Regions from separate parts of the Alkalinema sp. FACHB-956 genome, predicted to be linked through region 2. Evidence: predicted binding sites of a transcription regulator. Region 2 holds the regulator's gene; the other holds the start of a gene.
What was found. The regulator NtcA, encoded in region 2, controls nitrogen genes in cyanobacteria. The targets are predictions, from matches to a motif close to TTTGTANNNNNNNNTACAAA.

Region 1: the regulator NtcA is predicted to act here: its motif matches at 2,415-2,434, upstream of H6G21_RS15060 (ferredoxin--nitrite reductase).

The regions. Positions count from the first base shown of each region.
Region 1 covers NZ_JACJRC010000013.1:132,040-136,255, forward strand. The annotation lists gene H6G21_RS15045 (LysR family transcriptional regulator) at 1-27, opposite strand, end outside; gene H6G21_RS15050 (HEAT repeat domain-containing protein) at 79-1,416, opposite strand; gene H6G21_RS15055 (Rieske (2Fe-2S) protein) at 1,608-2,027, opposite strand; gene H6G21_RS15060 (ferredoxin--nitrite reductase) at 2,579-4,216, shown strand, end outside.
Region 2 covers NZ_JACJRC010000008.1:160,030-164,245, forward strand. The annotation lists gene H6G21_RS11510 (DUF3146 family protein) at 1-52, shown strand, start outside; gene H6G21_RS11515 (pre-16S rRNA-processing nuclease YqgF) at 30-548, opposite strand; gene H6G21_RS11520 (DUF3084 domain-containing protein) at 517-1,914, opposite strand; gene ntcA (global nitrogen regulator NtcA) at 2,151-2,822, opposite strand; gene fabI (enoyl-ACP reductase FabI) at 3,534-4,216, shown strand, end outside.

The sequences.
Region 1 (4,216 bases), on a different contig from region 2:
AAATGCTTGGATTTGTTCTAATCGCATAGCGCCTAAATGTCAAAGACAGCGGGATGGGTAAACGGCAGGAGGCATAACTCACCATTCTTTTAAGGCGATCGAGAGTCCCTGCTTCAGATTGGCTTCACTGGATGGTTGACTTGCTAAGGTTTGCAACCGTGCATAGACCCCATCAAATCGTCTGAGCGCCGCCACAAGATGCAACCGGAGTTTTGGATCGGCTTGAGCCAGGAGGGGAATCAAGCCATCAATGACGATCGGTTCTTGCAATTGTCCTAGGGCGGAAATCATCCCTTGGCTGTCGAAGCGGGGGTGGGGGGGTTCCGCCATCGGGGCAGTGCCTTCCTGTTGGTGCAGTCGTTCGATCAACCATTGGGCCACCTGAGGCTTGAGGGTAGGCGACTCAAGCCGGCCTAGGAGGGTGATGGTTTCCTGGGCCACACTGGCGGAGAGGGTTCCCCGATCGAGGGCTTGCAGAATTGCGTCCAGAGCCGGTTCAGTGGCAATCCAAATCAGGGAACGCACGAGTTCGAGGGCGAAAGGATCGGGCAAAACGCTGGATTGCAGTGCCGATCGTAGCACCGTGACGGCTGCGGGACTGCCAATGCGGCCTAAACAAATCGCTGCCTGACAGCAGACTTGAATATCTACATCCCACAGTCGCGGCTGTATTTGAGCCACGATCGTCGGTTGATCGGTTAAGTTGCTAAAGGTTAATCCAACCAAGGCAGCCCGCCGCACTCCAACCGCAGGATCCTCTAACGCCTGGACCAGCCGGGACAGAATTGCGGGCGGTTGCAACATCGCTAGGGCGGCGATCGCGCTGGCTCTGACCGGAGCATCGGTGTCATCCGCCAGCGTCAGGAGCCTGGGAATACTTTGGGGACTGCGGATTTGGGCGAGAATATTGACCCCTTGCAGGCGGGTACTGGGGGCCTGAAGCAGATCCTCCACTAACGCTAACGCCGATGGGCCTTGGCTGCCCAAGACTTGAACCGCCATGGAGCGCACCTCCTCCTGGGGATGGGTTTGGATGCAACTCAACAGGGCCTGTAAGGTCTGGGGGTGGGGCCAATGACCTAGGATGCGCACCACAAACCAGTGGACTTCGGGGTCTAAATCATCGTTGTCTAGCAAGGCGAGGAGTGGCTCGATCGCCGCTTCCCCGAGCGTGGGAAACAGTTTAGCCGCTTCCCATTTAGTCTGAAAATCCCCAGCCACTAACACGTCTAATAAGCTCTCTAAAACCTGATGGACGAAGGCGGGAGGTAGCGTAGGAGGCGATTTTCGGCGATCGGAGCGAACGGACGTCAATGCCTGGAGTAGGGCTTGAATTTCTTGGAGAACGCAAGACCACTGGCAGTGTTGCCTTAGGGCTGCAATGGATGCGAGACTCCGTACATCATCAACTTGCACAATCAAGATTCCTTGCAAATTTTTTCAAATAGCCGACCTCAATCCATCAACCCACGATCGCGATCGCACTGAGTCAATATAAAGATAGTCAATGCCAAAACAATCAATGCCAAAACAATCTATGAAGAGGGCTAACACCCAGGTAATCGATACATCGATACTCAGCCAAGGGGATCAGGCTGGGGACTGAATTAGCGACTAGAGACCCAGATCTCCTGTCCCCGTAATTCCACGGGATAGGTTGGCAAATCGCGATCGGCAGGCCCTTGCAGGACTTTTCCCTCCGGGCTAAAGACTGCACCATGACAAGGACAAACAAAGGCCCCTTTTTCTTTTTGCCAGTTGACCACGCACCCTTGATGGGTGCAGATGGGATCAACCGCAGTCAGAGTATTGGGGGTTTTGGGTTGTCGTACAACCAACAGCGGATTGGCGGTGAAATACTCTTGAAAGAAAAATCCTTTCTCATCCAGTTCCGCGATCGACCCAACTTTTCGAAAGCCCTCAGCGACGGAGGCTTTGCAGCCAGATAGCATCGCCACGAGTCCTGCTGGCAGGTTGACCATCAACCCACCCAACCCGAACCATTGTAGAAAGTTGCGTCGTTTCATATCGCTTAGAACGCCTCACTGGACTCCGATGTCCCTTTCTAGGACATTGAACCATTTCAGCGTACTTTCTAACATCACCCCTGCTCCACCACCCCTGCTCCACCATGCCTATTCCAACCATCCCTGTTCCAACCATGCCGCTCGCAGCAATCTGTTCCAGGTAGGAAGTTCTCGCCACACTGCTCCAGATTCCAGGTTCCAGATTCTAGATTCTAGATTCCTACATCTCTCAGCGTTCTACCCCAGCACTGGCTGTTATACCATCCATCCCGTATGCGCCCGTCCACCAAGCGTTATCCCTGATAGTAGGCGGTTTTGACCTAGAAGACGACAGGCTAATTGACTTAATGCATCTCTATTATGCAAAAAATGCATTAAACGAAATACTCTGTAACGAAGGATACGAATTGCCCCTTTGATCTCGCCTAATTTTGACTCCATGGTCAAACGACCAGCCCAGTTTTGCAGAAACTTGAAGCTCCTTGAGACATCAATTTTCTGCGAGTCCACCGAGGGTTTTGGGTACGACCACAGGAACACAGGCTTGACCTATGACAAACACGATTCCAGCATCGGAAAAGCTGAATAAGTTTGAAAAGTTTAAGGCGGAAAAGGACGGCCTCGCGGTTAAAGCCGAACTAGAGCACTTTGCCCAAATTGGTTGGGAGGCGATGGATGAAACCGATCGTATCCATCGGCTGAAGTGGCTGGGAATCTTCTTCCGTCCGGTGACACCGGGCAAGTTCATGATGCGGATGCGCTTACCCTGCGGCATTGTCTCTAGTGAACAGATGCGCGTACTCGCGGATGTCGTCAGTCGCTATGGCGAAGATGGCGTCGCTGACATCACCACCCGGCAAAATTTGCAATTGCGGGGTTTGCGGTTGGAGGATATTCCTGATATTCTGCGGCGTTATGAGTCCGTTGGGCTAACCAGTGTGCAGTCCGGTATGGATAACGTTCGTAACATCACTGCATCTCCCGTTGCCGGAATTGATGCCGATGAGTTGTACGACACGCGGGAATTGGTGCAACAAGTTCAGGACATGATCACCAATCAAGGTCAAGGCAATCCTGAATTTACCAATCTGCCCCGCAAGTTCAACATCGCGATCGCCGGGTGCCGCGATAATTCCGTCCACGCAGAAATTAATGACATTGCCTTTGTCCCGGCCTTCAAGGAAGGGCAATTGGGATTTAATGTGCTGGTCGGTGGCTTTTTCTCCGCCAGTCGGGTGGAAGCGGCGATTCCCCTCAATGTTTGGGTCATACCCAGTGATGTGGTGGACTTGTGCCGTGCCATTCTCACGGTCTATCGCGATAACGGCCCCCGCGCCAATCGCCAAAAGTCCCGCTTGATGTGGTTGATCGACCAATGGGGACTGGAAAAATTCCGCGAGGAAGTGGAAAAGAGCATCGGTCGTACCTTGCTCTCCGCTGCGCCCAAGGATGAAATTGAGTGGGATAAACGGGATCACATTGGAATTTACAAGCAGAAGCAAGCTGGGTTGAACTACGTCGGTCTCTGCATTCCGGTGGGTCGTTTGTTTGCCCAAGATATGTACGATCTGGCTCGGTTGGCAGAGGTCTATGGCAGTGGGGAACTGCGGCTCACGGTGGAGCAAAACGTGATTATCCCCAATGTGCCCGATTCCCGGCTGGAGCCTCTGCAACAAGAGGAGATTTTGCAAACGTTTTCAGTGAATCCCGGCACGATCGAACGATCGCTGGTCTCCTGCACCGGTGCACAGTTTTGTAACTTTGCTTTGGTGGAAACCAAAAATCGGGCGCTGGCCCTGGCGCGGGAGCTTGACCAAGAGGTTGAAGTCCCGCAGCCTGTGCGGATTCACTGGACAGGGTGTCCCAACTCCTGCGGCCAACCCCAAGTGGCGGACATCGGCTTGATGGGCACTAAAGCTCGCAAAGATGGCAAGGTCACGGAAGGGGTTGATCTGTTCACGGGGGGCAAAGTGGGCAAAGACGCCCACCTCGGCACCAAAACCCAAACGGGCATCCCCGTCGCGGATCTCAAACCGTTGCTACGGCGCATGCTGGTAGAACAGTTTGGAGCCACTTTAAAATCGGGCGTGTCCTTGGAGGACGCGACGGAGACGCCAACCCCGGCGGAGACGATCGCGCAACCCGCCGCACCTGTCACACCCGCCACGATCTGTCTAGCGAAGTCAGGG
Region 2 (4,216 bases):
TCAACTGGAACCGGGCGGTGACTACTCGTTTACGATTCGGGCGGAGTTGTAGCCGGTGGGTTGCTTTCCAGAGACTTTAAATAGCGCTCCACCAGGATAATCGCGACCAGATCATCGATCGGCCGGGGGGGAGTTCGCATCCCCTGGGGAATCAGCTTTTGTAATCCTTGGGGGGGGTGCAGTTGCCAATAGCGATCGCGGGCCTCTAGGCTGCTAAAGCGTTCATCCACCCGTTGCACCGGAATTTCGGGCAAAGCTCCTTGAAATTGTTTCTGCCAAGCCTTTGAACCCGTTTGATCTCCCAAAACAATCAAACGCACTGGGTAATGCTGGCACAGGGTTTCCACCACGGTAAGGGCTTGATCCACAGCAATGACTTCATGCACTGGAGGATGGCCGTGATCATCCACGATCGCCACCCCACATTTATCCCGTCCGGGATCAAACCCTAAGTAGTACATATTGCCTCGCGCCTCTCCATCACTAGTTCTGCGGCTGGCCGTGCGGGTCACAGCCCTAACGACTAGTTTGCAGCACCGTTTGTCCATTCTGAACTGCAATCAATTCTAGACGCATCGGCCCCGCCGTATAGGTGACATCCCCCGCGATCGCGCGAATTTCAATCGAACTATCGTACTGCCGGAGTCCATCAATAAACTGAATCAGCGCCTGAATCCGACTGACCTGCACATTATCGGAGAGCAATCCAGCTCGCTTCGCCCGGAAAATCGAAGCCGCCACGAGTTTGTTAATACGATCTTGAATCTCTGTGACAGTCATCTTGGACGGATCCAGAGAAGTGGTGGCCAGGACATCCCCAGGCCGATAAATCACTTCATTACGCACCACATCGGCAAACACCGTTACCTCTGTTTTTTCGCCCAATAGGTAATTCGCCGCCGCCAAAATTCGCACAAAGTAGTCCCGGCCATCGCTGATCTGGCGAGCTAACTGATCCACTTCCGATCGGGTAATCCGCAAAATTTGACCATTGCCATCGACCCCCGGTTGCAGTGCGCCCTGTGCCACTCGATTGGCTTCCCGCAGGAGTGCATCCACCGCCTGGTTGGAGGCTTGGGGATTGGTAATGCGCACCACCCCTGACGCCAGCACTTGGTTCCGCAAAATCGCCGGGGTGCCCAATCGCAGACGCTGAGCTTCCTGTTCCAGTTTCTCCACTTCACGGGCCAGCGCAACCTGCTGATTTTCCAAAGCCCGTAGCCGTTCTTCCCGTTGGGTAATGACGGTATCTCGGGCTGCAATGTCCCGATCGCGCTGTTGAATGATTTTGCTGCGTTCTTCAATTTCTTGATCTCGGGCAGCAATTTGGGCTTTGACTTCATCCCGCTGGGCGGCTAACTGTTTTTGCTCAGCTTCTAGTTCCAGAATTTCGGATTTTAGCGCGAGAGCTTGCTGGGAAACCGAGAGTAACTGTGCCTGCACGACATTGCGTTGCTGTTCGACCTGCGCCCGTCGGGCTTCGGTGGCCCGTTGCAGGGCAGCGGCATCCTTGAGGGAGTTTTTGACCCGATCGAGCTGCGCCTGCACCTTGCCCCGCTCCACTTGGGACTTATTCAACTCCGCCTCAACATTTTCTTTTTGCTCGGCGGTCTTACCCAGTTCAGCCTTCGCTTGATCCAAATCGGTACTCGCTCGCCGTAATCGCCGCTGAATCACCTCAAAGTTGAGAATCATGTCGCGAAATTGCCGATTAGCCAGCAGTAAAATGCCCAGCGTGGACGCTGAGATCAAAATCCCGGTCAAAATAGTGACAACGACAGCCGTCTTCTTAGGGCGGAGATTAAACAAGCTCAGACGCGCTTTGCCCACTCGGGTTCCAATGCGATCGCCCAGCGTGGCAATGACACCCCCTAAGATCAACACCGCCAAAATCAGGATATACCCGCTAGACATTACAACTCCACCACACCTGCCGCTGGACTAAAGGTTTCCAAACGGCTCCTACCAAAAACTATAGCCAGTCTAAAGCCTATTGACCGTTCTAACAGGACTGTTCTGACAGGACTGTTCCCCAGGGAACCTTAGGGCAGTGGGATTCTCCCGCAGAACTGGATCCGGTGGATCAGCACGTCGGAACTGGACTATTGGGAACTGGACTATTAGGAACTAGACTGTTTGGAACTGGGATTCTAGGTGAATTGCTGACTAAGCATGACGGGATTATGAACCGTGATTTTCTTTTTGTGAATAGAAATCATTTCATCCTGCCGCAGATCCCCAAGTAAGCGAGTCACTGTGACGCGAGTGGATCCAATAGCTTCCGCGATCGCCTGGTGGGAGAGCTTGAGATCGATCGTGATCCCGTTTTGTCCCGGCACCCCAAAGTCCCGGCATAGGATCAGCAAAAAACTCACCAACCGAGATCCCATATCCCGGTGAGCCAAGGTTTCGATCATCATCTCCGTTTGCAGAATCCGGGATGACAGCCCCTTGAGCATCCACATGGACAGATCAGGATTTTCCTTCAGGGCCTTTTCTACCTGTTCGATCGGTACCGAAAGCAGTTCCACCGGCGTAAACGCCACCGCGTGGTAGAAGCGATCGGCTTTTTGTCCCGTAATCAGCGATAGGACTCCAAATACACTGTTTTCCCGCAACAGCGCGACAGTGATTTCTTCCCCCGCTTCATAGACCCGAGATAACTTAACAGCCCCTTTCTGGAGAAAATAAACCCGTTCAGCAGGATCACCCGGAAAGAAGATTGTCTTACCCCGCTCGAAGGTTTCCACCATCGGCGGATAAGCGTTTCCACCCATTTGGCGGAACATTGATGCGAGCGACTTGTCTGGGCTTATTACCATCTTCCCCGTTCCTAACGCCGTTCTACGGAAAGGCCAGTAGAGTTAGCTAACTACACAATCAAGGGGTCAACGTTCAAGAGATCCGCTAAGAGATTAATTCCGATGAGAATCGTTTCTGTAAGATTCACTCTGTGAGCAATTGTTGACTTGAGACCAATAAAACCTACCGATCGAGGAGTTTTTGTAGCAAGAAATACACTCCACTACGCTTTCTACTAAGCTTATGGGCAATTTAGCTGAGCCGGAGTCTTCAACGTTGAGTTTTATTGAATTAGCACAGGTCTAAGTTCGCTCTGAGTTGAATCATCTGAGTTGAATCAGGAGGCTGCACCTAAACTGATCACAATCCATCCAACCAGGTTCATCTAGTGCAATGTAAAGATAGTGCAATGTATAAGGTGGACGAACGATGGCGAAAACCTGTGCTAATTCGCACGGGGTATTCCGGTCACCATTACCTTGATCACACTGAATCCTGATCACACTGAGGCACTCTGATCACACTGAGATTGTCAATATCTTACTCCCAAGTTTTGGCCCCTGCACAATTTTGTCCAGTTAGCGCATCCCCACCCAAGACCGGGCTTTGGGCACTTTAGGCCGCAACGATCGCGGTGCACGACCGCAATGGCCGGAAATCTCCCTAGGGTCGCCTATTCCATGGCTGACCATCTTTGAGTATTCTCATAAATGCTCTCAACGTACATGGCTATGCTGAATCTGAGTGGAAAAAACGCCCTGGTCACAGGAATTGCTAACGATAAGTCGATCGCCTGGGGCATCGCCCAGCAACTCCATAGGGCCGGAGCCAACATTGGGGTCACCTATCTGCCGGATGACAGCGGCAAGTTTGAGAAAAAGGTGCGGGATCTGACCGAGCCGTTGAATCCCAGTTTGTTTGTGCCCTGTAATGTCCAGAGCGATGAGCAAGTTCAAGCTACCTTTGATGCGGTGAAGGAAGCTTGGGGACGGCTAGATATTCTGATTCACTGTCTGGCCTTTGCCAATAAAGAAGAATTGAAAGGCAACTTTAGCGCCACCAGTCGGGAAGGCTTCAAGTTGGCCCTGGATGTCAGTGCTTATTCATTGATTCAGATGGCGGGGGCGGCTAAACCCTTGATGACCGAGGGCGGCAGTATTGTCACCCTGACCTACTACGGTGGTGTGAAGGTCATTCCGAACTACAACGTTATGGGCACGGCCAAGGCAGCCTTGGAAATGAATGTGCGGTATCTGGCCCATGAACTCGGCTCCCAGGGCGTTCGAGTCAATGCCATTTCCGCTGGCCCCATCCGCACCCTGGCCTCCTCTGCGGTGGGTGGGATCCGCGACATGATTAAGCATGTGGAAGAGGTGGCTCCCCTGCGGCGCACCGTCACCCAGTTGGAAGTGGG